DNA from 4 places in the Bacillus sp. WC2507 genome. Region 4 is predicted to be linked to each of the others. Evidence: riboswitches for the same ligand, from Rfam matches in the RefSeq annotation. Region 4 holds a riboswitch; each other region holds the start of a gene.
What was found. Region 4 has a riboswitch for thiamine pyrophosphate ahead of thiT (energy-coupled thiamine transporter ThiT). Riboswitches for the same ligand answer to the same signal wherever they lie in the genome.

Region 1 (7,656 bases), 2.2 Mb from region 4:
AAAAAGTAAATATGGGAATGGACAGGTATTAATTTTAAATGAATCCACAGCACAAGCGATGATTAAAGCAAATGTTTTTCGTAAACGAGATAATGGATCCAATTTAAAACTAATAGATAAGTTACCGAAATTCCCGAAAGAGGGCTCGCTGTTGTTTACACATGAAGATGAAAAGAGTATGAAAAGTATTGAATTAGAAGGAAAAGAGATTCCTGTTTCATACGATAGTGACGCTTGGATAGGTAACACTCGTAAATATCCAACGCAATGGTATGTAATGGTATCAAAAAATAGTGTGTATAAAGAAATAAAGGCAAATGAAACGAAAATGCACCTTCTTCATTTGAAACAATCACTAGGTGACGAAAAGCCTAAAATGTCGACAGATAATACATTGATTAATGAAAATGTCAAAGTAAAAAAGCTAATTAAAGGTTTGGAAGAAGAACTATCTTTTCAGTTTGTAACGATCGGGGAAAAACCTTAAAAAAGAGTTCGAGGCTGATAGAAACTTTATCAACCTCGAACTCTTTTTAGTTTATAGGCCATTCATATAACATATATTACATTACTTCATTTAATCGAGTCTCATGCGTTTCTTCAATCGCGTTTGAATGTTGACCTGAATTATTTTGAGCTTCTTTTTCTTTACGGACTTTTTGTAGCATTTCAAGGATGATCCATAAAGGAACACCTTTATCCTTTAACATCTTCCATAAATCTAATTCGTTAAATTTATGCTCAGGTTGTTTCATTTCTTTTTCAGATGAACGAATATCAAATTTGATAGGATCATTTAATTTTTTTACTTCAAGTTTAGTAGAAGGGATAGTATTACGCTCAAGATTAGATGGAGTTATTTTAGTTGGTTGAGATAATGTATGAATATTTAATTCGATTTGCATGACTTTTCCTCCTTCTTAAGTAATGAAATTAGTTTTCTTATGATTTTTAAATCCATTTAACATGAGGAAACTAAATCTAATTATAAATTCAAATAATCAGATTTACAAGTTATATTGTAAAAAGCAAATGTTTACCTGAATTAATATTTATCAACATTTGTGTATGTTTTCTATATATACAATGTATATAAAATACTTTACATTATGTTTAAGTTATAAAATATATATATCTTTTTTACAGAAAAATGTAAACGTTTTATTAGGGGGAGGAAGCATGGGGAAATTATTTTTAAAAATATGTTTATTCGCAATAGGGACTGTGCTTTTATTCGCAGCAAAAACAACTCACGCTGAAGAGAGACAACAAAATAATTATCCTATCATATTAGTGAATGGATTTGCTGGGTGGGGTAGAGAGGAAATGTTAGGGGTTAAATATTGGGGTGGTGTTCATGATATACAAGAAGATTTAAAAAGAAATGGTTATACCGTACATACTGCTGCAGTTGGACCTGTTTCTAGTAACTGGGATCGTGCATGTGAATTATATGCGCAAATAAACGGTGGTACAGTAGACTATGGTGCCGCACATGCTGAGAAACATGGACATAATCGTTTTGGCAGAACTTATAGTGGCTTTGCACCAAATTGGAGTGAAACAAATAAAGTTCATTTAGTTGGGCATAGCATGGGTGGACAAACGATTAGAACATTAGTACAGCTATTAAAAGAAGGCAGTTTTGAAGAAAAAAATTATGTAAACAATCATCCGAACACGAATATATCACCACTATTTGAAGGCGAGAAATCATATGTTCATAGTGTTACAACATTAGCAACTCCGCACAATGGGACAACACTTGCGGATGGTAGTCTTCTACTGCCGTTCGTCAAAGATTTACTCATTACAGCTGCAAGTTTTGGAGGAAACAATAATTTATCGTTATATGATTTTAAATTGGATCAATGGGGTATAAAGAAGAATACTGGAGAGTCTTTTTTCCAATATACTGATCGCATCCTAAATAGTTCACTTTGGAAAAATACAAAGGATATAAGTCAATGGGATTTAAGTACAGATGGTGCAAAGGAGCTCAATAATTGGGTAAAGGCGCAATCAGATGTGTATTACTTATCTTATAGTGGACATGCATCACAAGCGGCGCCTATAACAGGTTTACATTTGCCTCATATAACAATGAATAAAGTGTTAATGGGGAATGCATTTTTCTTAGGGTCCTATGCAAGATATGAAGAAAATCGTCCATTAATTGATACTTCTTGGTGGCAAAATGATGGTGTAGTAAATACAAATTCTATGATTGCACCATCATCTAATGCTACTGTAAATAGTAATGAGCCTTTACAGATTGGAAAATGGAATCATATCGAAACGAAAACAAATTGGGATCATCTCGATATGGTAGGACTTAGTGTTTCAGACACGTTAGGTTTTTCTAGTATTCAAGAGTTTTATAGAACAATTGCAGAAAAGCTATCACGTTTACCAAAATAGGTAATAATAAAGCGCTCTCGATGGAATTCGAGGGCGCTTTATATTATATTGAAAGAGGGATATGGTAGAAAAAAATGGGGGGATATTATGAAAATTAAAGTTGTATTATCAGGATATGGAACAGTAGGAAGAGAGTTTATAAAATTATTAAATGAAAAATATTCATATATATATGAAACATATGGAATAGAGTTAGTTGTAAGTGGCGTATTAGGTAGAAATATTGCAATACATAATGAGGAAGGTTTGTCTATTCATCATTTATTAAAGTATGGTGGCGGTAGCGCTGCAATTGAAGAATATATTGAACATTATCCGGAGCAACGAGCGACAGATAACATAAGTGGTACTGTACTAGTAGAATCAACTATTACAAATCTTAAAGATGGAAATCCAGGGAAACAATATATAAAACAAGCGATTGAGAAACAAATGGATATAGTAGCAATTTCAAAAGGCGCACTCGTTACAAACTGGAGAGAAATAAATGAAGCGGCAAAAATCGCAAATGTACGAATTCGATATAGTGGTGCAACTGCGGCCGCATTACCGACGCTTGATATTGGTCAATTTAGTTTAGCTGGTTGCCATATTGAAAAAATAGAAGGAATATTAAACGGGACTACAAATTATATTCTTTCGAAAATGAATGAGGAGGATATTACGTTTGAAGAAGCACTGAAAGAAGCACAAAGTAAAGGAATTGCTGAAACGAACGCAATATTAGATGTAAGTGGTTCTGATAGTGCGTGTAAATTGATACTTTTGACAAACAGTTTAATGGGAACAGAGAATACACTTGCCGATATACATATAAAAGGAATCGAACAGGTTACAAAACAACAAATTCGAAATGCTAAGGACCAAAATAAATATATTAAATTAATAGCTTCAGCAAATAAGGATAAGGATGGAAAAGTGGCTCTTAATGTGGAACCGCACGAAATACATAAAGAACATCCGCTAGCAAATGTAAATGGGACAGAAAAAGGGATTACGTTTTTTACAGATACGATGGGGCAAGTTACAACAATTGGTGGTGCTTCTAATCCACGTGGAGCCGCAGCAGCAGCTTTAAAAGATATAATTAACTTATATCGTAAAGATTTGTCACGTATTAACGGGTAGTAAAATTATCAATTGGTGAAGGTCAATAATCAATGGTCGGGATGAATCCACTATTGATTAAAGTTTCACTTTATAAAACCGTACCGCCCTTAATAAAAAATACATATGTAGTGGACCTTTTGAGAATGAAATTAATATGCAAAAATAATTGCAGGGGGTAAGGATTTGTTTAAAGATTTTAAAGTTGTCAAAGATCGTCCCGTTTATATTCAATTGAAAGATTATTTAAAAAAGATGATTATGAAAGGGCACTTGCTCGGGGACCAAAAAATACCTTCAACGAGGGAACTAAGTGAATTATTAAGTGTGAGCAGAAATACTGTACTCGCTGCCTATGCAGATTTAGAGCAAGAAGGACTCATTTATGCAGTTAAAGGAAAAGGGAATTTTGTTGCGAAGGTTGATATTTCAAACACTTCGTCTGTTGAAATAGATTGGAAAAATAAACTTAATACAGTTACCTTATTAGCGGATGAATTAGATTTAATGAAACATGGTGTTCGCTGGGAAAAAGGAATGATTGTTTTTAACAGCATCGCTCCAGATGAAAAGCTATTTGATGTGGAAAATTTCAAAAGAGCTTTTCTTACTCGTATGTCCATTGAAGGTGATGTCGTATTAAACTACGGTTACGCAAACGGGTATAGACCGCTAATGAATTATCTACTTCATTATATGGAAATGAAGGGTGTAGATATTTCAAATAAAGATATTTTAATTACAAATGGATTTACAGAAGGATTAGACATTGTACTATCCTCGTTATCGAAGAAGTCAGGGCGGGTTATTTGTGAGAATCCGACTCATCATGCTGCACTAAAGCTTTTCCGTTTACATGGACTTGAAGTGCATGGAATTAATATGAATGAAGATGGCATTGATACGAACGAAGTTGAAAAAAGCTTGCGTGAAAAAGAGTTTGATTTTGCGTATTTAATTCCTTCCTATCATAATCCAACCGGCATTGTTACGAGTTCGGAGAAAAGAACGGAACTGATGAGGTTATTTTCAAAATATAAGATTCCTATTATAGAAGATGGATTTAATGAAGAGCTACGTTATTCAGGATCACATTTAGCACCATTATTAACTTTTGCTGGCGCTGGTAATAATGTGATTTATATTAGTAGCTTTTCAAAGGTACTTTTCCCTGGTTTACGTGTAGGCTGGATCATTGCAGATAAAGAACTGATTCATTATTTAGAAAGTGTAAAAAGAGCAAGAACAATTCACACATCTACTTTAGATCAAGCTGTTCTGTTTCAATATTTACATGAAGGATATTTTGAAAAATATTTAAAAAAGGCAAGATCTGTTTATAAGAAAAAATATGAGTTAGCTGTTAGGGCGTGTAACGAGTACATTCCGTTTCAAAGAATGACCGGTGATGGTGGACTTCATTTATTTATAGAGTTAGAAGAAAAAATTCATGCCCGTACTCTTTTGCAAAAGTGTTATGAGCAGGGGGTTACATTTTCTCCTGGAGATGTTTTTTATTCTAATGGAGAAGGAACGAACACTTTTCGATTAGGATTTTCACGTTTGAAAGAAGAAGAAATTGTTCGGGGAATCAAAATAATCGGTGATACAATAAAAAATGAAATTTGGAGTTGAGGAAATGAGAATTGGCGTTATTATGGGAGGAGTATCCTCTGAAAAACAAGTATCAATTATGACTGGAAATGAAATGATTGCACATTTAGATAAAAGTAAGTATGACATAGTTCCAATTACGTTAAACGAAAAAATGGATTTAATCGAAAAAGCGAAAGACATTGATTTTGCGCTGCTTGCATTACACGGAAAATACGGAGAAGATGGGACTGTTCAAGGAACGCTTGAAAGTTTAGGTATTCCTTATAGCGGGAGCAATATGTTATCTAGCGGTATATGTATGGACAAAAACATTTCGAAAAAGATTTTACGTTATGAAGGAATAGAAACACCAGATTGGATTGAACTTACAAAAATGGAGGATCTAAATCTTGATGAATTAGATAAGTTAGGATTTCCGTTAGTGGTAAAACCAAACTCTGGTGGCTCGAGTGTCGGGGTAAAGATTGTATATGATAAAGACGAATTAATTTCAATGCTGGAAACTGTGTTCGAATGGGATTCTGAAGTAGTAATAGAGAAGTATATAAAAGGTGACGAGATTACATGTTCCATTTTTGATGGAAAACAGTTACCCATCATTTCAATTCGACATGCGGCGGAGTTCTTTGATTACAATGCGAAATATGATGATGCTGGTACTATTGAAGAAGTTATTGAACTTCCAGCTGAATTGAAAGAACGTGTAAACGAAGCGTCACTGGCTTGCTATAAAGCATTAAAATGTAGTGTTTATGCAAGGGTTGATATGATGGTGAAAGACGGTATTCCATATGTAATGGAGGTTAATACATTACCAGGGATGACACAAGCAAGTCTATTACCAAAAAGTGCAGATGCAGCGGGAATTAATTATAGCAAACTATTAGATATGATTATTGAAACTTCATTAAGAGTAAGGGAAGAAGAAGGGTTTTAAGTAGCAGTATCATGAATACTTTTGACAGTAACATGAAGTATGTTATGATGAATACAATACGAAAATTAAATATTTATCCACTAGGGGGGCCTATTATAGGCTGAGATCAAATGGGAATTTGAGACTCTTAGTACCTGATCTGGTTAATGCCAGCGTAGGGAAGTGGGAAAGACATTGCTATTTCATGAATAAATACTGTCAATTTCACTTTCTTTACGCCTGTAAAGAAAGTTTTTTTATTTTACAGATTTAATAATTGTGGGTAAATACTTAAATTTTATACATTATGGGAGGGATTTAAATGAAATTTTCACAATCATTACGTCAAGAAGTAGATTCAATTTGGGAAGCTAGTTTTCATCACCCTTTTGTAAAACAACTTGGTGAAGGAACGTTAGATTTAGCTAGTTTTCGCTATTATGTGCTGCAAGATTCATATTATTTGAGTCATTTTGCTAGAGTACAAACTTTAGGAGCTGCAAAAGCACTGGAATTAGAAACGACAGCTCGTATGGCACATCATGCTCAAAATACATACGAGGCGGAATTATCTTTACATGAGAATTTTGCGAAGAAACTAGGGATAACTCAAGAAGAAAAAGATAGTTTTATCCCTGCTCCAACTGCATACGCTTATACTTCACATATGTATCGTGCTGCGTATGAAGGACATTTAGGCGATATCATTGCAGCAATTTTACCTTGCTATTGGTTGTATTATGAAATTGGTGAGCGTTTAAAAGAGTGTCAGCCAGAAGAACCAATTTATAACGAATGGATTTCTGCTTATGGATCTGATTGGTTCCGTACGCTAGTTGAAGAGCAAATTACAAGATTAGATACTATCGCTGAAAACGTAACAGAGTCTGACCGTAAGCGAATGAAACAGCATTTCATTATTAGCAGTCAATATGAATATTCATTTTGGGAAATGGCTTATACTTTAGAAAAGTGGCCAGTGAATACAGAAGTAAAAGATGTAATCGGATAAAGAATGGAAGTAATGTTATAGATAGGTATGGATAATACCTATCTATATATTTTTTCTTGTCAGATTTGCGTAAAGTCGATAGTGCTGCGGATATAGCAAAATGGCATATCGATAAGTTAGTTAATTTAATTTTCTACGCATTAACTGGATAAACTTCTGCGACTTTTATTTTACAATCAAACTTCGTTACTGCTCCAACTTCAGATGCACAACGTAATGGAATGAAATTCTACCTTGAACGTAAAGATTGGTGGTTTGAAGTTAAACAAGAAAGAAATCGGCTCTGTTAACTGTAACGGAGTTGTTTTTTCTTGCAGGAATTTCTAAATCATTATGGAATGCTGTTAATACAATATGTAAATATGCATATTGTATCTTTTGGAGTTCTTGATGTGTTAAAATTAAATATATAGATGCATAAATGAAAAAGAAGCAAAAGTAGGAATATCCAATGAATTTTGAGAGGTGTTACATGTTTACAAATAAGAAATTAATTCGATTTGGTCTATCGTTGTTTGTATTTTTAGGGATAATTAATTTTACGATTAGTTATTTTCAAACATATCTTGAAACAGCAGCAAAT
Region 2 (7,656 bases), 360 kb from region 4:
TTGGGGAGCTGCCGCATGTGGGCCAGTTATGATGCTCGGTATTGAATTCGGGTGGATTTTCAGCTGTAGTGGTCGTCAACCGTGGACCATTTATGGTATGCAACGTACAGTCGATGCCTCTACACGCGCTGATTTTGTCGGTCCTTTATTTATTCTATTCATCATTTTATATATTGGACTCGGCATTTTAACAGTTTTTGTACTACGGACATTCTTTAAGAGACATCCGTTAAAGAATGATTTACATCAAGAAGGAGGCGATTCTCGTGCATGAGGAAAGTATTGCAATCATCATCTTATGGGCTCTTATTTTCGTATACAGTATATTAGGGTCCATCGATTTTGGAGCAGGTTTTTGGGGCATGGTATACGCAAAGCATCCAACGCTCGCTGCTAAGCTTGCCAATCGATACTTATCACCAACCTGGGAAGTAACAAATACATTTCTCGTCTTTGTCGTTGTCGCTTTTCTCGGTTTCTTTCCGAAAGCTGCTTTCACCCTTGCGACAGTGATGTTCGTACCAGTTATGTTAATTTTAATACTCATCGCAATTCGCAGTACATTCATGGTATTTGCTTACTCTTTGCCAAAGTATCAGTACCTCCTTCGGGTTATTTCAGGTATTACGGGGCTCTTAATTCCAGCCTTATTAATTACCGTTTTACCCGTTACAGAAGGGGCTTATATTACAATGACTGAAGGAAAAGAAGTACTCCTGTACGGAAAACTTCTTTCTAGCCCGGTTATCTACTGTTATATGCTCTTCGGACTAACTTCGGAACTATTTCTTTCCTCTCTCTTTCTTGCTGATTTTGCGAGAGAGCAAGGTTCAGAAGATTCGTATAGAATTTATAGAAGAAACGCTATCATCCTTGGTCCTGCAACACTCGTTACGGCGATTATCGCCCTCGTTGTAATGGATCCAGAAACACACTGGCTTATGCAAGGACTAATAAAGCAATTCCCATGGTTTACAGCTTCTATCGTTTTATTCGTTATCGGGTACTCTTCTCTTTGGTGGACAAACAAGAAGTATGGCTCATTAGGATACCCTCGCATTGCCGTTTTAGCAGTTGTCGCTCAATATGCATTTGCAAGTTACGCTTATGGTGTCGCGCATTTACCATATATTATTTATCCTGATGTAACTGTATTTACAAGCTTTACAACGACAGAAACATTCTATGCATTGCTTATTCTATACGCAATTGGAATTGCAATTTTATTACCAGGATTTATTTTCTTCTGGAATTTATTCTTGAAGGATCGAACTTTTTTGAAGGAAAAATAATATAGTGGGAGTCTGTTCCAAAAGGTATTTTGGGATGGACTCCTTTTGTCATATTTTGGCGGTAAATCGATATATTTTAAAAATCGCTGATATATTTCAATAATCGTTGATATAAATTTCATTTACTATCTTACTGCCCCAACAATTTATAGACTCATCTCATGATAGTTATTTCACTATTAGGGACACTTGTCCTTTAGCTTGAAAAACACATATTCACTTCATTCCATTATACGTCTAGTTCTTCTTATTTTTTGCTGAATATACTATCAATATAAACTTGAGACAAGCTACATTTGTTCAAGGGAAATAGAAAGGTAGGCAAAATATGAGCATTGAAATATGGATTACTATTATTGTATTCTTCTTAACAATGATTGTTGTCTTTTGGCGTCCTCGTGGCTTAAATGAGGCGTGGCCGGCAGCAATTGGTGCTGGCATTATCCTGATTACTGGACTTGTATCAAAGCCAGACGTCATGGACATTATCAGTAAAATTGGCGGTGCCTCCATAACAATATTAGCGACCATCGTTATGGCGGTTATATTAGAAAGCTTCGGCTTCTTCCACTGGTCCGCAGCGAAACTTGCAAATTTAGCAAAAGGCTCCGGTCGCCGTTTATACTGGTATATTCAATTATTATGTTTTCTTATGACTCTTTTATTTAATAACGACGGTAGTATTTTAATTACAACTCCAATTTTAATTCTTCTCCTAAAAAATCTTCAATTAAAACCACATCAACAAATCCCTTATTTATTAAGCGGTGCTTTAATCGCTACTGCATCTAGTGCACCAATTGGTGTAAGTAATATCGTAAACCTAATCGCATTAAATATCGTGAATATGACTCTTTATATGCATACTGCTATGATGTTTGTACCTGCAACACTAGGACTATTGTTTATGTCATGGCTTATGTACACAGTTTTAAAGAAAAAACTACCAGAAAGATTACCTGTTTCTTCATATGATATCGAAGAAATATTCTTCACAAAAAACTTCCATCCGTTAAAAGGAAAAAATTCTGTTAATACGAAACAAAAACGGACAAGATTTATGTTGAAAGTATTAGGCTTCGTCTTCCTTATGCGCTGTCTTCTATTCGTCGCATCCTTCTTATCTATCCCAATTGAAATTGTTGCAGTACTCGGTTCACTCGTTCTTCTCATCTGGAGATGGTACTACTTACGAACAAATCCTGTCGACATTTTGAAAAAGACACCGTGGCACATTTTAATTTTCGCCTTCTCTATGTACGTCATTATTTACGGACTTCACAACGCAGGGTTAACAGCGGCGCTTGTAAATTGGCTTGAACCAGTTGTAAGTCAACATCTACTCTACGCTAGCTTTGCAATGGGCGGACTCGTTTCTCTCCTCTCTAACGTCTTCAATAACCATCCTGCACTTATGATTGGTACAATCACATTAACAGAAATGGGACTAGACCCAGTCACATTAAAAACTATCTACCTCGCAAACATTATTGGTAGTGACATCGGTTCACTATTATTACCAATCGGTACGCTAGCTTCCCTCATTTGGATGTATATCCTGAAACAAAACAAGATTAAAGTAAAATGGAAAGACTATTTAAGTGTATCTCTTATCGTCATTCCTCTCACAACAGTCGTCACATTATTCCTCTTATACTACTGGGTACACCTCTTCTTCGCCTTATAAAGTGAAACTTTAATCAGTGGGGGTTTTCTTCATCCCCCACTGATTATTAGTTGAACCAATCGGGCTTTTATGGGCAGTTGATCCCCCACCTAACTTCTGTGCTTTCACTGAATTTTGAGGTGGGGGTCTTACTGCCCATTAATGCGGGATAAACGACAGAAGCCCCTTTTGCTACCGTCTTAGCAAAGGGGCTTCTTCTATATTTAAATTAGGTACTACAGTGTGATCAATCAAGTAAAGAGGTGTAACGTGTTATTGGTATAAATGACTACCAGTGTCTTTAAATTCTTTCGCTTTCTCTTTCATCCCTTTTTCAATTGCTTCTGTCGTTTCTAAATCATTTTCTTTCGCATAGTCACGAATGTCATGTGAAATTCTCATACTACAAAACTTCGGTCCACACATGGAACAGAAATGAGCCGTTTTCGCGCCTTCTGCTGGTAATGTTTCATCGTGATATTCCATCGCACGTTCAGGATCTAAAGATAAATTAAATTGATCGCGCCAACGGAATTCAAAGCGAGCTTTTGAAAGTGCATCATCACGCTGATGAGCCGTTTTGTGCCCTTTCGCAAGATCAGCTGCATGCGCAGCGATTTTGTACGTAATAACCCCCGTACGAACATCATCTTTATTGGGTAAACCTAAATGTTCTTTCGGCGTCACATAACAAAGCATCGCCGTTCCAAACCAGCCAATCATCGCAGCTCCAATCGCTGATGTAATATGGTCATAACCTGGTGCAATATCTGTCGTTAACGGTCCCAGTGTATAGAACGGCGCGCCCTGACAAATATCAAGCTCTTTCTCCATATTCTCTTTAATTAAATGCATCGGTACATGCCCAGGTCCTTCAATCATCACTTGCACATCATGTTTCCAAGCAATTTTCGTTAATTCACCAAGTGTTTCAAGCTCAGAGAATTGTGCTTCGTCATTTGCATCTGCAATCGAACCTGGACGTAATCCATCTCCAAGAGAGAACGAAACGTCATACTGCTTCATAATTTCACATATCTCTTCAAAATGAGTGTATAAGAAGTTTTCTTTATGATGGAATAAACACCACTGTGCCATAATTGAACCACCGCGTGAAACGATACCTGTCGTACGCTTTGCAGTAATCGGAATGTAACGAAGTAATACGCCAGCGTGAATTGTAAAGTAATCAACGCCTTGCTCCGCTTGCTCAATTAACGTATCACGATACACTTCCCACGTTAAATCTTCTGCAATTCCGTTTACTTTTTCCAGCGCTTGATAGATCGGTACAGTCCCAACTGGTACAGGCGCGTTACGAATAATCCACTCACGTGTCGTATGAATATTTTTACCTGTAGATAAATCCATAATCGTATCTGCACCCCAGCGAGTTGCCCAAGTCATCTTCTCCACTTCTTCTGCAATAGAAGACGATACAGCAGAGTTTCCGATATTTGCATTGACCTTCACGTGGAAGTTACGTCCGATAATCATCGGTTCTGCTTCCGGATGGTTAATATTCGCTGGCAAAATCGCACGGCCTTCCGCAATTTCCTTGCGAACAAACTCAGGCTCTACTCCTTCACGAATCGCAACATATTCCATCTCAGACGTAATGATGCCATTACGCGCATAATGCATTTGCGTAACATTTGCACCTTGCTTCGCTCTAAGCGGTTTGCGATCCATTTGCGGAAAAACAGGTGTATGTTTCGAAGCCACCTTCACACCGTCATCCTCTGGTTTCACTTCGCGCCCTTCGTACGCTTCTACATCTCCGCGCTCTAGGATCCAAGAGTGGCGCGGCGTTGGAATTCCTTTTTCTAGCTCCACTTTATACGCAGGATCTGTATAAGGACCGCTCGTATCATATACACGAATTGGCGGATTCGGAATGCCGTTCGTTTCACTTTGTTCAATCTCGCGCATCGGCACTTTCATACCTGCACGTGGTCCATCCACATACACTTTCTTACTTCCTGGTAAACTCGATTTCAATTCAATTTGCTCAGCTGAAACAGACTGTTTCATAACCTTTGTTGCCCCCCTGTACGTGACAAGGACGAGATATGGCCAGCGTATGCCAAAATAAAAAGAGCCAGGTCCATAAAAAAATAAGGACCTGGCTCATAAAGGCATCATTATGTAAAGCCGTTAACTTCCCTACGCTGGTACGAGCCAGATCAGGTCCAAAGGGTTAAGAAGTTCACGCGCTTCTCTCTCAGCCTACGCATACGTTAGGCACCCCTAGTTTATCACTGATTTAATTTTCAATACTTTCCCATCATACACGATAATCTGAAAAATGAAAAGTTTATTTCTTTTGTTGTTTATGGAATCATCCACGTTAAATAATATGCCTGTACATACGTCATAATACCAACAATAATTACGAAGAATAAACTATGCTTCAATGTAAATCGGAACAGATCTGATTCTTTCCCAGCAAGTCCAACTGCCGCACAAGCGATCGCAATCGATTGCGGAGAAATCATTTTTCCTGTTACACCGCCCGTTGTATTTGCTGCAACGAGAAGTACTTCAGATACACCGACTTGCTGTGCTGTAATCGCTTGTAAATTCGAGAACAGTGCATTCGCTGACGTATCAGATCCTGTTAAGAACACCCCAATCCACCCCAAGAATGGTGAGAAGAACGGGAATAGTCCACCAGTTCCAGCAAGCGCTAACGCTAATGTAGATGATAAACCAGAATAGTTTGCGATAAATGCGAACCCTAATACGAATCCAATAGATAGAATTGGCATCTTAAGCTCATTTAGCGTTTCTTTAAAAGTCGCTACTGCATCTTTTGCACTCATTTTTAAAATAAAGATAGAAATGACACAAGCAATTAAGATTGCTGTTCCCGTTGCTGATAATACATCGAATTTCAAAATTGCCTCGTAAGGCGTCGGTTTATTTACAATTGGTTCTGCTTTCATTACTAAATTGTGCAAGCCTGGAACTTCAAACTTAAACACAAGGCTTTCCAATGCGCCGCCTGGAGCAAATAACGCTTTAAAGAAACTTTGGCTCCAAATAACTACCATGACAGTTAAAATAATGAATGGAGACCATGCTTTTACGACTTTTCCTACTGTTAGTTTCGGCATAGATGTCGCCGTTGTTGCCGCAGCTACTTCACTATTTGCTTGCCCCGATTGATAGATTTCTTTCGGCTGCCAAACTTTTAAGAATAGTGATAAACTCACTAAACTTACAAGTGCTGACGTAATATCCGGGAGTTCCGGTCCTAAAAACGTCGCTGTAATGAACTGCGTAATTGCAAATGAACTACCGGCTACAAATAACGCAGGCCATGTTTGTCTTACCCCTTTCAATCCATCCATTAAAAATACGATAAAGAACGGAACAAATAATGATAGAAACGGTAATTGATGTCCAGCCATTTGTCCGATTTTATGTGGATCAATACCTGTTACTTGTCCAGCCACTGTAATCGGAATTCCCATCGCCCCGAACGCTACTGGTGCCGTATTTGCAATTAAACAAAGACCCGCTGCATATAAAGGATTTAACCCAAGACCTGCAAGAAGTGCTGCCGTAATCGCTACTGGTGCACCAAATCCTGCTGCCCCTTCTAAAAATGCTCCGAATGAAAACCCGATTAAAATAACGAGTAAACGATGGTCATTCGTAATGGATAATACAGATGCACGAATCACATCGAATTGACCTGTTTTCACAGAAATTTTATATAAAAATACCGACATAATGATAATCCAAGCAATTGGCCATAGTCCGTATAAGAAACCATATCCGGTCGCTGCCATCGCCATCGTGAACGGCATTTTATAAGCGAATAACGCCACTAAAATTGTAAGTACAACTGTAATAAATCCTGCCACATACCCCTTCATGCGGAAAACTGCTAAAGCTAAGAAAAAAAAGATAATCGGAATAAGTGCGACCGCTGCCGAAATCCAAATGTTTCCGAACGGATCATAAACTTGTGTCCATGTGTTCATTGTTCTCTCCCCCTAAAGAATCCCCTTTTAAATAGAATAACCTCATCAACAGACTGTCAGGTCATCATACCTTTAAATCTAAAAATAAAAAACGTTTAAGAAAACGTTTTCAATAACTTTCATTTATACTGTACCATAACAATTTCCATTTAAAAAGATTTTTTTGAAAATTTTATTATTTAACAGAAAATCTTACAAAATCGTCACGTTCCTGTAATGTTCATCGATAGAAAGCTTGCCAAAACTATTGCATAATAATAGTATAACAACAGACATTATTCATGAGGTGATATATATGAACGGAAACAAAATATTAGCTGCTTTATCATACTTTAGTGTACTATTTGCCCCTATCTTATTCCCTATTATCGTTTGGATTGTAGGCGATGCTGAAACAAAACCACATGCAAAACGTGCTCTATGGACACACATTATTCCAAGTATCGCTACATTCATCGGCGTAACTATTTTAGGAATTATGGGTATCGGATCTGACCAGCCAGATGTAACACTGGGAATTGGAGCAATGATTGTCTTATGTATTTGCGGAATTATTAGCTTATACTACTTCATTTGGAACATCGTAAAAGGTATTAAAGTACTGAAAGCTTAAGTTTAAACAAACGTTTGATTAAAACGACACTATGACATGATAAATGAAATTTTATCGATGATACAACAAGAATAATCAACCTATTAATTA
Region 3 (7,656 bases), 4.3 Mb from region 4:
GTGAAAAAGTTCGTTCTTCAAAAGTTATTTTTAATGGTATAAACCGAAAGGTAATTTCAGATCATTTCGGTGTGGAAGTACAAGTAGATATATAATAGAAGAAATCCTCACAGATGATGAAAAGCTGTGAGGATTTTTTTGAGGAATACAAGTATTTCCAAGAGAAAATACTTGTATTTTTTATGACATTTCCTATATATTTGTTATTATTGAATGTAAAACTAATTTGGTCATTTTGTATGCATACTTTTTTTACTTCGTTATATAATGAAGTAAGTGAAATATTTAATGGGAAAAATAGTGTGTTTTCGTTTAATCCACGATGTAGAAAGTGATATAATTGCAAAATGCATGTATCATTTTCTAAAGAAGGAAAAATATATAATTAGGTGATAACTTCTATGAAACAAATTTGGCGTATTTATAAGACAGATTTACGGAATGTAGCTAAACATTGGGCTGCAATTGTTATTGTTTTAGGATTAATGATTTTACCATCGTTATATGCATGGTTTAACATTAAAGCTTCTTGGGATCCTTATGGAAATACGAAAGGAATCCAGATTGCAGTTTCTAACCAAGATGTTGGATCAAATTTAAGAGGGAAAGATATTAACATCGGGAAAGAAATTGTAGATTCACTTAAGAAGGACAAAAATTTTGGGTGGAAGTTTGTTGATGAAAAGCAAGCGATTTATGGGGTAGAGCGTGGAGATTATTCTGCAAGTATTACTATTCCAAAGGATTTCTCTGAAAAGATTGCAACAGTCTTGAATGAAAATCCACAGAAACCAGAAATTGATTATTACGTAAATGAAAAGGTCAATGCCATTGCGCCGAAGATTACAGCTAAAGGTGCATCGGGGCTGACAGAAGAGATTAGTAAAAACTTTGTTAAAACAGCAAACGGCGAGATTTTTGAAATCTTCAACGATCTTGGAATCGATTTAGAAACTAACTTACCGAGTATTGAGAAGGTCAAGGATCTTGTCTTTAAGTTAGAAGCACAATTCCCAGAAATGAATACACTTGTGGATAAGGCATTAGATGATGCGACTCGGGCAGAAGATGTTGTGAAAGTAGCGCAAAAAGAGTTGCCAGTTGTAGAAAGTGTTATGAATGATGGGCAAGAAGCGTTAGGGAATTTAGATAACTTCTTTGCGAGAAATGATGAAACATTGAAACGTGCACCTGGAACAATTAAGAATAATTTAATTATAATGCAACAAGGTTTAGATAGTGCGGCAGCAATTACGGATTTCTTAAAAAATCCATCATTTGATTCTAATCTGACACTTCCAGATCCGGCTAAATTCCCGGTGTTGCCTAATATAACTATTCCGCACGTACCACAAATACCAGAAATTCCAGCGTTACCGCAAGTGAATGGTGAGGGGTATAAAAATATTGCTAAAAATATTGATCAAACTGTAAATAATGTTTTTAGTTCTACTCGTGTTGGAACGGCATATGTGAAAAGTGTTATGGATGGTCTTCAAAATAAGGGCGTGGATCCAGCTGTAGCACAGAAAAACGTTCAGGATGCTTCAAAACTTCTCCAAGACCGTATTGATAGTGTTTCATATTTAATTGATTTCTTTACAACTTTTAAAGAATCAGCTTCAACGGACTTTGGTAAACAGTTCTTTGGGAACAGAGTAGAAAGTTTAACGGTGCTTAAAAATTCTATGGTGGATGTTAACAATAGAGTTAAGCATGTAGGAGATTTAATTAGTTCCGGACAAGAAGTTAAACAAGATGTGCGAGATGCTGTGAATCAAAAATTAGATACAGTAAATAATTTAGTAAATCAAGCTGAAAAGGATTATAATGCAACATTTGTAGCAGATTTCGAAAAAGCAGTAAGCACAGCTGAGCAATTGAAAAACACAGCTGAAAATGTAAAAGAAGACGCTCAGCAGTTAAGAGGGAATTTAAATCAAGATATAAAAGCAGCAAATGATTTAGTAAACCAAACAAATGAAGCATTAGACAATGGTAGAGAAAAATATGATAAGGCTGTAAATGATTACAGCAGATTAAAAACGGAGCTTGAAAAAGCAAGAGAAGACTTAAGTAACAAAGGTGTTAATGGATTAGATTCTACAAAAGTAGCCTTAAATGAGTTAAATGGACAGTTCAAAGCAGGATGGAATTTAGTTAATGATATGATTCCGGTTATGGAAAGTACAAATAAAGTTTTGGGCGATGTGAATAGTGATAAAAATCTTAATGGCACAATTGCTAAGTTAAATAAAGCAAAAGATGGTTTGCAAAAAGGAATGGATTTAACTGATAAAGGAATTGACGCTATTAATAAAGGTCAAAAACCAGCAGCAGATGTTATTGAAAGTATTAATCAAGTGTCTAAAAATGTTTCGGGCCAAATTGGTGACATTTTAGCTAAATATGACTCGGAAATCACTCCGAATTTCAATGCAGCAATTGCTCGTACAAAAGAGATGTCTAAAAATACATCTCAAATTTTAGGCGAGGCAGATAAGAAGCTTCCAGATGTGAAAAAATTACTTGAAGACTCATCAAAAGGCTTAGTAGATGGTCAAAAGAAAATTGCAGATATTAAAGCTGAAATGCCAGCTACTGAGAAAAAGATTAAAGACTTAGCAAATAAAATTCGTGATTTTGAATCAGAAGAGGATATAAAAGACATCATACGCTTATTGAAAAATGATGTTGAAAAGCAAAGTGATTACTTCGCGAATCCAGTAAATTTAAAAGAGAATAAGTTATTTGCAATGCCGAACTACGGTTCAGCGATGTCACCATTCTACACAGTGCTTGCATTATGGGTAGGCGCACTATTAATGGTTTCGTTATTAACGGTAGAAGTACATGAAGAGGGCGCGAATTATAAGAGCCATGAAATATACTTTGGACGTTTATTAACATTCTTAACGATAGGTCTTTCGCAGGCATTTATCGTATCGATAGGGGATATATTCTTGCTCGGTACGTACGTAGTCGATAAATTCTGGTTTGTGTTATTTAGTTTATTTATTGGCGGAGTATTTGTTTGTATCGTGTACTCACTCGTTTCTATTTTCGGAAACGTTGGGAAATCGATGGCAATCATTTTACTTGTGCTTCAAGTAGCAGGATCGGGTGGTACGTTCCCAATTCAAATGACACCACCATTCTTCCAAGCAATTTATCCGTTCTTACCATTCACATATGCAATTAGTGCAATTCGTGAAACAGTAGGTGGCATGCTTTGGGATATAGTTATTAGAGATTTACTTGTATTAAGTGTGTTCGTAGTAGTCATCGTTATCGCTGCGTTATTATTGAAAACACCAATTAACAAATCGAGTGAAAAGTTTGTTGAGAACGCAAAAGGAAGTAAAATTATTCATTAATAAAAAAAGGTTCCTACCGATAGAGGTAGGAACCTTTTTGTTTAATCAAATTTTAATTTCTTTAATGCTTCTGCGAACGGGTTGTTTAATGGTTCTTCTTCTTTATTCTGTTGTTTCATATATTTTTGAACGTCGCGCTTATCAGCCTTGCTTCCAGATTCTTTTTTACGTCTCTCCTGGAATGTCGATAATTTCTCGCGATAGCCACATTTACATGCGAAAATTTGGCCAGCGCCTTCACCACGTAATTCTAACTTCTTCTTACATTGTGGGCAACGAGCGTTTGTTGTACGAGATACATTTTTACGATGACCACATTCACGGTCTTGGCAAACGAGCATTTTTCCTTTTTTGCCGTTTACCTCCAGCATTGGTTTACCACAGTCTGGACAAGACTTCGTTGAAATGTTGTCATGTTTATATTTTTTATCACTCGATTTAATTTCAGAAACAATTTCTTTCGTATAGTTCTTCATTTCTGAAATGAATACTTCTTTTTTCAGTTTACCCTTCGCAATTGCTTCGAGCTTTTGTTCCCAATCACCAGTTAGCGTAGGTGATTTTAACTCTTCTGGCACTAAATCGAGTAACTGACGACCTTTTGAAGTAATGTGAATATCTTTACCACGTTTTTCAAGTAAGAATGAATTGAATAGCTTGTCGATAATATCAGCTCGTGTCGCTACAGTACCTAATCCACCAGTTGATTTTAACGTATCAGCAAGTTGTTTATTTTGCGTATCCATATATTTTGTAGGATTCTCCATTGCTGAAAGTAAAGTCGCCTCGTTAAAACGTGCAGGTGCTTTTGTTTGACCTGATGTTTGCATAATTAACTTCACAGTTAATGTATCGCCTTTTTCAATGTGAGGTAGAAGTTGCTCTTTTACGTCATCGGTTACATCATCATCTTCAAAGCGATTTTCATATACTTCCTTCCAGCCGGCATGTAGAATAGTTTTTCCGCGTGCGATGAACGTTTCATTACCAACTTTTGTGCGTAGCGTTAGTTGTTCGTATTCGAATGCTGGGAATAAAACGGCTAAGAAACGTTTTACAACTAAATCATAAATTTTACGTTCTTTATCTGTGAAGGCCGAGAAGTTAACGTATCCTTCTGTTGGAATAATTGCGTGATGATCACTTACTTTACTATCATCAACAAATGACTTATTAGACTTGATAGGCTTTTGTAATACTTTATGTGCTAAAGGACGGTACTCTCCAACGCCACATGCTTTTAGACGTTCTGGGAGTGTTCCAACGATATCAGATGAAATATAGCGTGAATCTGTACGAGGGTACGTTAGCACTTTATGTTGCTCATACAATTTCTGCATAATGTTTAATGTTTCTTTCGCAGAATAACCGAACTTTTTATTTGCATCACGTTGCAATTCAGTTAGATCGTAAAGACCAGGAGAGAATGACTTCTTCTGTTTTTTATCAATTTCTACAACAGTAGCATTATGTTTATCTAAACCTTTTACAATACCATCGATTTTTTCTTTATTAAAACTGCGACTATTGCCGTTTGCATCTTGCCAAGTTAGTTTTAACTGATTCGTTGTTTGAGCTTCGATGCCGTAGTAAGTTTGAGCTTTGAAGTTCTTTATTTCATCTTCACGATTAGCGATCATAGCGACAGTAGGTGTTTGAACACGGCCGCAATTCAGCTGGGCATTAAAGCGAGTCGTTAAAGCTCGAGTCGCGTTAAGACCGATATACCAGTCAGCTTCTGAACGTGCAACTGCAGAAGCGTATAAATTGTCATATGCTTTACCTGGTTTTAAATTAGCGAAGCCATCTTTAATTGCTTTATCAGTAACGGATGAAATCCATAGACGTTTGATTGGTTTGTTAACTCGAACCTTATCAATAATCCAGCGAGCGACTAACTCTCCTTCACGTCCAGCATCTGTTGCTACAATAATTTCAGTTACATCTTTTCTAAGAAGCTGACTTTTTACAGCATTAAATTGTTTCCCTGTTTGTTTAATCACCGTTAATTTCAAACGCTCTGGTAGCATCGGTAAATCTTCTAAATTCCACTTTTTATATTTCACATCATAGCTTTCTGGATCTGCTAATGTAACGAGATGACCTAAAGCCCAAGTTACAATATATTTACTACCTTCAAGGTAGCCGTTTCCTTTTTTATCGCACTTCAGTACGCGAGCAATATCACGTGCAACGGAAGGCTTTTCAGCGATTACAACGCTTTTTGACATATTTAAAACATCCTTTCAAATTTCCATACGTTAACTATAGCATACATCTTCTTGAGATTCAGTTTCGCTCCAGATTTGAACGTTTTTTAGTGGGATAACATCTGTTTGAAAGTGAATGATGGCGACAGAACATAATATGCACCATGATGAGACTATGAGAAATAGATACTTATTTATTATACGTATTGTTTTATTAGTTGCTTCTATATTAAATAGAAAAGTAAAGAACTTGTTATTTTACTAGAATAAGAGTAGACTTTGAAGTAGAAGAATACTAAACACATGGGAGTTTGTGGATGCAAACTGAGAGTATGACTAATCCGTCATTGACCATTTGAACCTGTTGGATAATGCCAGCGTAGGGAGAGTGTAAAAGCACATGTTCAGGCACTTTGCGTACGCGCAAAGTGTCTTTTTGTGTATCTCCCATCACTATAGTTAGGGGATGAGAATGATGAATATAAAAGAAATTAGTAAAGTAGTGGATTTGGTGAGAGAATCTAATCCGCTCGTTCATAATATTACAAATGTCGTTGTAACAAATTTTACAGCTAACGGTTTGTTAGCGTTAGGGGCATCGCCTGTAATGGCGTATGCAAAAGAAGAAGTAGCAGAAATGGCTAGCATTGCTGGAGCGTTAGTATTAAATATGGGGACACTTCGCCCTGAAGAAGTAGAAGCAATGTTACTTGCAGGTAAATCAGCAAATGTGAACAATGTACCAGTACTGTTTGATCCAGTTGGTGCAGGAGCAACATCGTATCGAACAGAAGTTGCGAGACATATTCCAGCTGAAATCGAGTTAGCGATTATTCGCGGAAATGCAGCTGAAATAGCGAATGTTATTAATGAGAGATGGGAAATTAAAGGAGTAGACGCTGGTGCTGGAAATGGTAATGTCGTAAGTATTGCAAAGCAGGCAGCAGACGAATTGAATACAGTTGCGGTAATTACTGGAAAAGAAGATGTTGTTACAGATGGAGAGCGAACTATTCTTATTCAAAATGGTCACCCTATTTTAACGAAAGTTACAGGTACTGGTTGTTTACTAACTTCTGTAATAGGAGCATTTGTAGCGATAGAAAAGGATTATGTAAAGGCAGCGGTAGCCGCATTAACATTTTATGGTGTAGCTGCGGAACTAGCAGCTGCCAAGACAGTGGAAAAGGGACCGGGTAGTTTCCAAATTGAATTTTTAAATCAGTTAGCGAATACCACTTCAGGTGATATTGAGAAGTATGGGAAGATTGAGATTATATAGTAAGGAGGGGAACTAGATGTCGCGGATTACAAAGGCTGAAATGTCTAGGTTATTATCAGTATATTTTATTATGGGAAGTAACAATTGTACGAAGGAGCCACTACGAGTATTGAGAGATGCACTTGAAGGCGGTATAACAATTTTTCAATTTCGTGAAAAGGGGGAAGGCGCTTTAACGGGAGAGAAACGCATTTGTTTCGCAAAAGAACTACAAGCAATTTGTAAGGAGTACGGTGTACCATTCATCGTAAATGATGATGTGGAACTAGCTCTCGAGTTAGATGCAGATGGCGTGCATGTTGGACAAGATGATGAAGGAATTACTTCTGTTCGTGAAAAAATGGGGGATAAAATTGTTGGTGTATCTACACATACAATTGAAGAAGCACGTTGGGCAATTGAAAACGGAGCTGATTATTTAGGTGTTGGCCCTATTTTCCCAACGAGTACGAAAAAAGATACGAAAGCTGTGCAAGGAACGAAATGTTTAGCTCATTTTAGAGAGCAAGGAATTACAATACCGATCGTCGGAATTGGTGGTATTACAATTGAAAATACAGCTTCAGTTATAGAAGCAGGTGCGGACGGTGTTTCCGTTATTTCCGCGATTAGTTTAGCAGAATCTGCGTATGAAAGTACGAAGAAGCTAGTAGAGGAAGTAAGTAACAGTTTGTAGAAGAAGGCTATGTAGTATTAAAAGGCTACATAGCTTTTTATTTTTTTCTGATATTGATATTTAGAAAAAGGGAGATGATTGTTTGAAACGTAAACAGTTTGTAGAGTTGCA
Region 4 (7,656 bases):
TTACAGTAAAGAATATTCATTTTTACAACCTATGTGTTTATTATAACAAAACTAATATGTCCTTACATGTTATTTCCAAAATACAGCCAATATAATATGACATTCCAGATAAAACATTGTATTCCTAATATATTCTCATTAATCCTCTTCAGAATTGACTTATTTTTATACACTTTCACTAAATTACATTATTGTAATGTTACTGTAGGCTAACTCGATAGTTACGTTTCAATATTTTTTATACACTAATACCAGAAGCAACAAACAAGCTTCTCATACTGTAAAGTCTAATATAAAAGTTGTATTTACTATAAAGTGAAACAAAAAAAGCTTTGCGAATTTGAACTGCACCCCAATTGTTAGACACAGTCTAACAATTGGAGGTGCAGTTTTTTTATGACAAAATTTACGAAGGATTCAAGGTTAAAGCTCGTTCAAGGATTTAATCCAAAAACAATTTCTCAAGCAGAATATGCAAAACAGATGCATATTACAAAGGCGCAATTTCAATACTGGTTGCGCTTATACGAACTCCATGGAGAAGAAGGTTTACACGAGGTCTATACAAATTACACCGTAGAGTTTAAACTAAACGTACTAAATTTTATGGCTCAATCGGGTATATCGTTAATGGATACAGCGGCTATATTCATGATTCCTTCTTTTACAACGGTTTATCAATGGAAGAAGCAATTTGAATTAGGTGGCTTAGATGCCCTTGAACCAAAGAAAAAGGGGCGTCCATCCATGAAAAATAAAAACACAAAACAGGATACGAAAAAAATTCCGGCAGAAGGTTCAGTTGAAGCGTTACAAGCTGAATTAGAGCGCTTACGTATGGAAAACGCGTATTTAAAAAAGTTGAATGCCTTAGTTCAAAACAAGGAAAAATCACCAAACAAGATAAGGCACAAGTAGTCTATGAATTAAGGCATGAGTTTCAAGTGAAAGAATTAGTAAAGTTAGCGGGTATCCCTCGAAGCACATATTACTTTTATGTAAAACAAATGGATAGAATCGATCCAGATGCGGATTTAAAAGTAGAAATTAAAGCGATTTATGATGAACACGAAGGTCGTTATGGATATCGTCGTATTCGTGATGAATTAGCCAACCGTAATCAAATAGTGAATCATAAAAAGGTGCAACGAATTATGAAAGAGTTAGGTTTAAAATGCCTTGTACGTATGAAAAAATATAAATCTTATAAAGGAACGGTTGGTAAAATTGCACCCCATATTTTAGAGCGTAATTTTACGGCAGATGCGCCAAATGAAAAATGGGTAATCGATATTACGGAATTTAAATTATTCGGTGAGAAACTTTATGTATCCCCTGTATTGGACTTGTATAATGGTGAAATCATTACTTATACAATTGGCTCTAGACCAACATACTCACTTGTTTCAGAAATGTTAGAGACAGCATTAGAATGTTTACCTGAAAGTCACCAACTATTGATGCATTCAGATCAAGGTTGGCATTATCAAATGAAACAGTACCGTCACGCATTACAAGAAAGAGGTATCGTACAAAGTATGTCTCGTAAAGGCAACTGTTACGACAACGCAGTAATGGAGAATTTCTTTGGAATCATGAAGTCTGAATTTCTCTACATAAAAGAGTTTGAAAGTGTAGAGCATTTCGAAATAGAATTAGAAAAATATATAGATTATTATAATACCAAACGGATAAAGGCAAAATTAAAAATGAGTCCGGTACAATACCGGACTCACTTTTATCAAGCTGCCTAATGAACTAACCGTGCCTAACTTTTAGGGGTCACTTCAATTTCGCAAAGCTTTTTTGTTATTTATGAGCAATTTGCTCCATATCCGGACTACAAGTTTGTGACTGACATGACTTATTTAAAGAACATGCTGCGCATTTTCCTTTTTTACTTCTCTTTACAAAATGAACTAACGTATATGCTGCATAACCAAAAATGATAGCTCCAATTATAATATTGACCATCATCACAATACATCTCCTTCTAGAATCCGAGTAAGGATCCAACTTGGTATATAATGAACGTTAATACATAAGCAACAACGAGTGGATAAACGACTGAGAAAATCGTCCATTTCACCGATCCCGTTTCACGTCTAATAACAGCTACTGTCGCTAAGCACGGAACATATAATAAAACAAAGAACATAAATGCATACGCTGATAACGCTGTATAATGTGCTCCCATTACATTTCCTAGCACATCTTCTTTAACCGCATAAATAATCGCCATTGTTGAAACGACAACTTCTTTTGCCAAAAATCCTGTTAAAAGGGATGCCCCAGCTTGCCAAGTTCCAAAGCCAAGCGGTGCAAATAGTGGTGCGATAAATCCACCAATCATCGCCAAGAAACTGTCTCCCATATCAACACCAAATCCTGATGGACCTGCATAATTTAATAACCAAATGACAACCGAGCCACCGAAGATGAATGTACCAGCTTTACGAACAAATCCTTTTCCCTTCTCCCATGTGCTCAGCCATAACGTTTTCGCTTGTGGCACGCGGTAAGGAGGTAGTTCAATGACGAAAATAGACTTCTCCGCTTTTAAAATTGTAAGAGACATAATTTTTGTAACTAATAACGCTAGAACAATACCTGCAACATATAAGGAGAACACAACAGTTGCCTGACTATGAGGGAAGAATACTCCCGCAAATAACGCATATACAGGTAAACGTGCCGAACAAGACATAAATGGTGTTACAAGCACTGTAAGTAATCTTTCTTTTTCTTGTTCAATCGTTCTCGCTGCCATAATACCTGGGACATTACATCCAAAACCGATAATCATCGGAATGAATGCTTTTCCGTTTAAACCGAAGAATTCCATAATTCTATCCATAACAACTGCAATTCGCGCCATATATCCTGAGTCTTCTAATAATGAAATGAAAAAGAATAGTGCAAAGATTTGTGGAACGAATACTAATACCGCACCAACACCAGCAATAATACCTTCTGTAACGAGTGCTTGAATAAAGTCAGAAGCACCAATACTTGTGAGTCCAGCCGTTACCCAATCCGTAAGCTGCCCGCCAAAAAATCCATCTAACATATCAGATAAAGGTGTACCAATCCACGTAAACGTAACCTGAAAAATAAAAAACATAACTGCTAAAAAGATTGGAAGTCCTAAAATTTTATGTGTAATTAACCTATCTATTTTTTCCGAAAAAGGAATTTTTCCTTCTTTCTCATGCTTCATAACATTTGTTTTTAACTTTTCAATATACGCTTCACGAGTTTTGTAAATGTGCTCCTCTAACGTACAATCGAGTTTTCCTTCTAAGCGAGATCGAATGGCTACAAGTTCCTTATAAATTGGTAATGCTTTCATTTCTTTTTCTACTACTTCGTTATTACTTAAAAATTGAAGGGCTAACCATCTCGGATGCTTATAATTCACTGTCTCTAAAAGAGCGATTACCTCTCCAATTCCTTCATCCATTGGTACACCATATGAAATAATGAATGGTTTTTTCTCATTTTTGTCATTTTCTTTAAGAGTAGTAAGCAGTTCTTCACAGCCTTTTCCGCTTCTTGCAACGACAGGAACGACTGTTACACCTAATAGTTCTGATAACCGTTTTACATCAATTACAATGCCTCGTTGCTTTGCCACATCGACCATATTTAATCCAATTGAAACCGGTTTTCCAAATTCAAGTAATTGCAACGTTAAATGCATATTTCGTTCAAACTGCGAGGAATCCACAATATTTAACATATGATGAAATTCGTCTGTTAGTAGAAAATTCGTAACGACACCTTCGTCACGTGAAACTGGATTCAAATCATACACTCCTGGTAAATCAATTAATGTTCCTTGCTTATCTTTTAATTTACCAACCTTTTTTTCTACTGTTACACCACTCCAGTTTCCTACATATTCATAAGAACCAGTAAGTGCATTAAATAATGATGTCTTCCCTGTATTCGGATTCCCTAGCAAAGCTACCTTATTCACGCTAATTCCACCTTTATCATTTTCGCGTCACAATGACGAATACTAATTAACTGTCCACGACACTCCAATGTACAAGGACCTTTAAACATCGCTTTCTGTTTCAAGCGAAGTTCGCTTCCTTCCGCAAGACCGAAAGCAGCTAGTCTACGCTTTAATAACTGATCTAAAGACTGAATACTTTTTACTAACACTTTCTCGCCAATTTTAATATCTACTAAGCTCATAACCTTCCCCCTCAGAAGAGAATGATAATTATTTTCAAAAAAATTATAGCATACTCTATTTCATTTGGACTATATCTTTTCGCTTCATATTTATTAACATTTCAATACAATTATATTTCAATTATTGTCATACTTGATTCATTTGCCATTCTCATCCATTTCGCTTACAATAAACAATAGCAAATAAAGAATCTCGTTATCACAGGGGGAGCCATGCCGCTGAGAGGGAACACTTCGTTCCGACCCTTCGAACCTGTTAGTTAATGCTAACGCAGGGATTGTGCAAACGTCCGAAATACATACCTCTTTTTTATTTACGTATTTCGTATCCTCCTATGATACCTATTCTTTTTTGTACAACTTGGATTTAGGGGGAGACAACATGCGTAACACCAATTTACAAGCGATGATCGAATCTGCCATTCTTGCAGCCTTCGCCTTGGTCATCGACATTTTACCATTATCAATCAAACTTCCAACAGGCGGTTCCATCTCATTCGCTATGATTCCTATTTTTATTATCGCATACCGCTGGGGCTTCAAAATGGCTTTCTTAGGAGGCTTAATTTGGGGATTATTACAAATTGTCGTAGGCGATGCCATTATCGTCACACCAATTCAAGTACTCATTGAATACTTCGTTGCTTTCGCATTCATTGGATTTGCTGGTTTATTCTATCGTCCAATTCAAAAAGCACTTTTAACATCCAATGAAAATTGCGAAGACCAATCCAATTTAGGTAGCCGTAAAGACAAACCTTCTTCAAAACAAAACGAAGGAAAGAAAGTTATTGGTTACATTATTGTTGCTACATTTATTGGTAGCTTTGCTCGCTACTTCTGTCACTTCATTGCCGGTATTATTTTTTGGGGACAATATGCACCGAAAGGTCAATCAGCTGTGCTATATTCATTAATCGTAAATGGTAGTACAATGATTGGTTCCTATATTCTATGTACCGTTTTACTTATCTTTTTATTTATCACTTCACCACGTTTATTCAAGAGTATCAATGCTTATCGACTAAACTCAAACAAAAAGGGCGCTTAATGAGCGCTCTTTTTTTCATATCGTAATATCAATTAAAAATACAATAAATGCACAAAAGAAAATAAATACCATTATACTTAGCCAATTGCTATGCACGGTTCATCGACTCCTTACATAACCTCATTTTCTAATCAGATTATATCGCTTAAAAATAAAGATTAGGTAAAGATAATATGAAAATAAATTAAAAAAGCGTAGCATGCATCATCTACGCTTTTTTCAATAAGTAGAAATAAAATAATACACCATCTTCTGTATTCTTTACTCCATATTCAACACCGTGTAGTTCTAAAATATTCTTTGAAATGGCAAGCCCAAGACCTGTTCCACCTTGCGAACGCTGGCGAGCTGCATCCACGCGATAAAAACGATCCCAAATTTTATCTAATTGTTCTTCTTCAATGTGAGTACCTTTATTTTCAATACATACTTTTATACGATCTTTTTCATCTATTGTAGAAATAATAATATCTTCTTTATTTGGTGTATAACGTATGGCATTCGTAATGAAGTTCACGATGACTTGTTCAATCCGGCCTTGATTTGCTATCACTTCAAATGGACCTATATTTTTATGAACACGAAGTTCTTTTTTCTCTATTTCTACAGAAAGGTGTTCACATATATCTTCAATTACTGTATCGATATAAAATGAATCCATTTTCATTTTATATGTACCTGACTCAAATTTAGCTAACTCAAGCATATCCAAAATTAACGTATCCATTTTATCTACTTCTCGTTCCATTGCCTGAAAATAGTAATCTTTTTTATGCTCAGCTACTCCATCTTTTAAAATAGAAATACAGCTTTTCATAATGCTCAGCGGTGTTTTTAATTCGTGCGAAACACCAGAAATAAATTCTTTCCGCGTATTTTCTAGCATTCTTTCCTTTTCAATATCTTGCTCTAGCTGTCCAATATGCGAATGGAGCTTATTGGATAATACATTAATATTTTTCGACAAATCACCAATTTCATCTTTTGAAGTGATCGGTATTTGTTCTGTGAAATCTAAATGCGCTATTTTCTTCGTTGTATCATTTATTTTTAATAACGGTTTTGCGATTTGTTTAGAGTAATAGAACGAAGCGAGAAAAATAAGAACAACTACAAATGCAATGATGTAGATGTAATAATCTTGTACCATTTGTACAGCCTCATCTACAGGCTGTAAGGAAGCCATCGCATATATATATGTTATGGATCCGTCTTTTTCTTTTATCGGTTTCATTAATAATTTATATTTTATATCATTTTTTTCATAGTCCATTGTCTTTGTTGAATACTCTATTGGATTACCCTCTTTTAGTACTACATCCGTTTGAAATTCTTTTATGCTATCCAAAAATAAAGTGTTTTTATAAATTGGATTTACGGGGCCTTTTACATCTGGAAACTGTACTTTCGTAACACGCCCTCCTATGATAGCATCTGGTTCTTGGGCAGCTGGTTCTTGGGCAACTTGCTCCTGAACGACCGGCTTCTTTTCCTTACCAACTTGTTCACCCGCTGCTTTCTTTTTCTCCTGATCTAATTTACTCATTTTCTCCTTAAATGCTTTTTCTAACGGTTTATTCCATCCGCTTAAAGTCTGCTTAGATAACGAGAAAGTGAATGGAATAAAACTATCTTCTTTTTTCATTCCAGAAAAATAAATTTCTTGGCCTAAAAACTGTTCTGATGATTTATTATCAATCTCCTCAATATTGACGAGATTGTATAAGGGAATTTTGAATATTTGATGTCCAAAACTCTTCTGTTGCCTACGATCTATCGTTACCTCAAAATAAAAATCATCTGCATGTTTTAAATTCCCGTTCTGATCTAATGTCGTAATCCACGTATTATTTTCTCTTAAAAAGTCTTGCTCCAGCTTCTGAATTCCTTCTGCATTTCCGGCATTATTTAAATAATTCTGTTCAAAGGAATTTAAATTCACTTTAATATCTTCCACTTTTCGATTGGCATAATATTGTTTAAAAAATATCGTTTGTCCAATAAATATCGTCGCTAAAATTAACATACATAGTGCCGTTGTGAGAGTAAATAATTTTAGTACAATCCCTTTTCTCATACATTCCCCTCAAATTTATATCCGGTGCGTACTACAGTTGTAATGTATTTTGCTTTCGCTCCTAATTTATTTCTTAGATTACGAATATGACTATTAACTGTTCGATCATCACCGGCAAATTCGTATCCCCAAATTCTTGAAATGAGTTGCTCTCGTGTTAAAACAATCCCTTGATTTTTCATAAAATACGCTAATATTTCAAATTCTGTATGTGTTAAATTAATGTCTGTTTTATCTACCGTAACAGTACGTGACGGAAAATGGACGTGAATACCATGGATTGATAATGTATCATCTTCATTCTCTAAAAGTTGCTTTGTTA

Region 1: another riboswitch for thiamine pyrophosphate. It lies ahead of tenA (thiaminase II); the one in region 4 lies ahead of thiT (energy-coupled thiamine transporter ThiT).
Region 2: another riboswitch for thiamine pyrophosphate. It lies ahead of thiC (phosphomethylpyrimidine synthase ThiC); the one in region 4 lies ahead of thiT (energy-coupled thiamine transporter ThiT).
Region 3: another riboswitch for thiamine pyrophosphate. It lies ahead of thiM (hydroxyethylthiazole kinase); the one in region 4 lies ahead of thiT (energy-coupled thiamine transporter ThiT).

The regions. Positions count from the first base shown of each region.
Region 1 covers NZ_JBQXPN010000001.1:3,107,570-3,115,225, reverse strand. The annotation lists gene ACUN28_RS16675 (lipoprotein BA_5634 family protein) at 1-487, shown strand, start outside; gene ACUN28_RS16670 (DUF3914 domain-containing protein) at 564-905, opposite strand; gene ACUN28_RS16665 (esterase/lipase family protein) at 1,180-2,421, shown strand; gene ACUN28_RS16660 (homoserine dehydrogenase) at 2,509-3,549, shown strand; gene pdxR (MocR-like pyridoxine biosynthesis transcription factor PdxR) at 3,715-5,163, shown strand; gene ddlB (D-alanine--D-alanine ligase) at 5,168-6,082, shown strand; TPP riboswitch at 6,155-6,260, shown strand; gene tenA (thiaminase II) at 6,384-7,073, shown strand; partial or broken gene ACUN28_RS16640 (N-acetylmuramoyl-L-alanine amidase C-terminal domain-containing protein) at 7,229-7,363, shown strand; gene ACUN28_RS16635 (DUF3937 family protein) at 7,525-7,656, shown strand, end outside.
Region 2 covers NZ_JBQXPN010000001.1:560,960-568,615, reverse strand. The annotation lists gene cydA (cytochrome ubiquinol oxidase subunit I) at 1-274, shown strand, start outside; gene ACUN28_RS02990 (cytochrome d ubiquinol oxidase subunit II) at 267-1,292, shown strand; gene ACUN28_RS02985 (arsenic transporter) at 1,621-2,979, shown strand; gene thiC (phosphomethylpyrimidine synthase ThiC) at 3,232-4,992, opposite strand; TPP riboswitch at 5,105-5,220, opposite strand; gene lldP (L-lactate permease) at 5,292-6,953, opposite strand; gene ACUN28_RS02970 (DUF4870 domain-containing protein) at 7,249-7,566, shown strand.
Region 3 covers NZ_JBQXPN010000001.1:5,208,076-5,215,731, reverse strand. The annotation lists gene ACUN28_RS27385 (endonuclease/exonuclease/phosphatase family protein) at 1-95, shown strand, start outside; gene ACUN28_RS27380 (YhgE/Pip domain-containing protein) at 402-3,377, shown strand; gene topB (DNA topoisomerase III) at 3,419-5,608, opposite strand; TPP riboswitch at 5,881-5,990, shown strand; gene thiM (hydroxyethylthiazole kinase) at 6,063-6,869, shown strand; gene thiE (thiamine phosphate synthase) at 6,886-7,545, shown strand; gene ACUN28_RS27360 (hypothetical protein) at 7,628-7,656, shown strand, end outside.
Region 4 covers NZ_JBQXPN010000001.1:920,910-928,565, reverse strand. The annotation lists one part of gene ACUN28_RS04965 (IS3 family transposase) at 397-853, shown strand; one part of gene ACUN28_RS04965 (IS3 family transposase) at 853-1,754, shown strand; gene ACUN28_RS04960 (FeoB-associated Cys-rich membrane protein) at 1,810-1,977, opposite strand; gene feoB (ferrous iron transport protein B) at 1,994-3,982, opposite strand; gene ACUN28_RS04950 (FeoA family protein) at 3,979-4,206, opposite strand; TPP riboswitch at 4,401-4,502, shown strand; gene thiT (energy-coupled thiamine transporter ThiT) at 4,589-5,257, shown strand; gene ACUN28_RS04940 (sensor histidine kinase) at 5,466-7,334, opposite strand; gene ACUN28_RS04935 (response regulator transcription factor) at 7,331-7,656, opposite strand, start outside.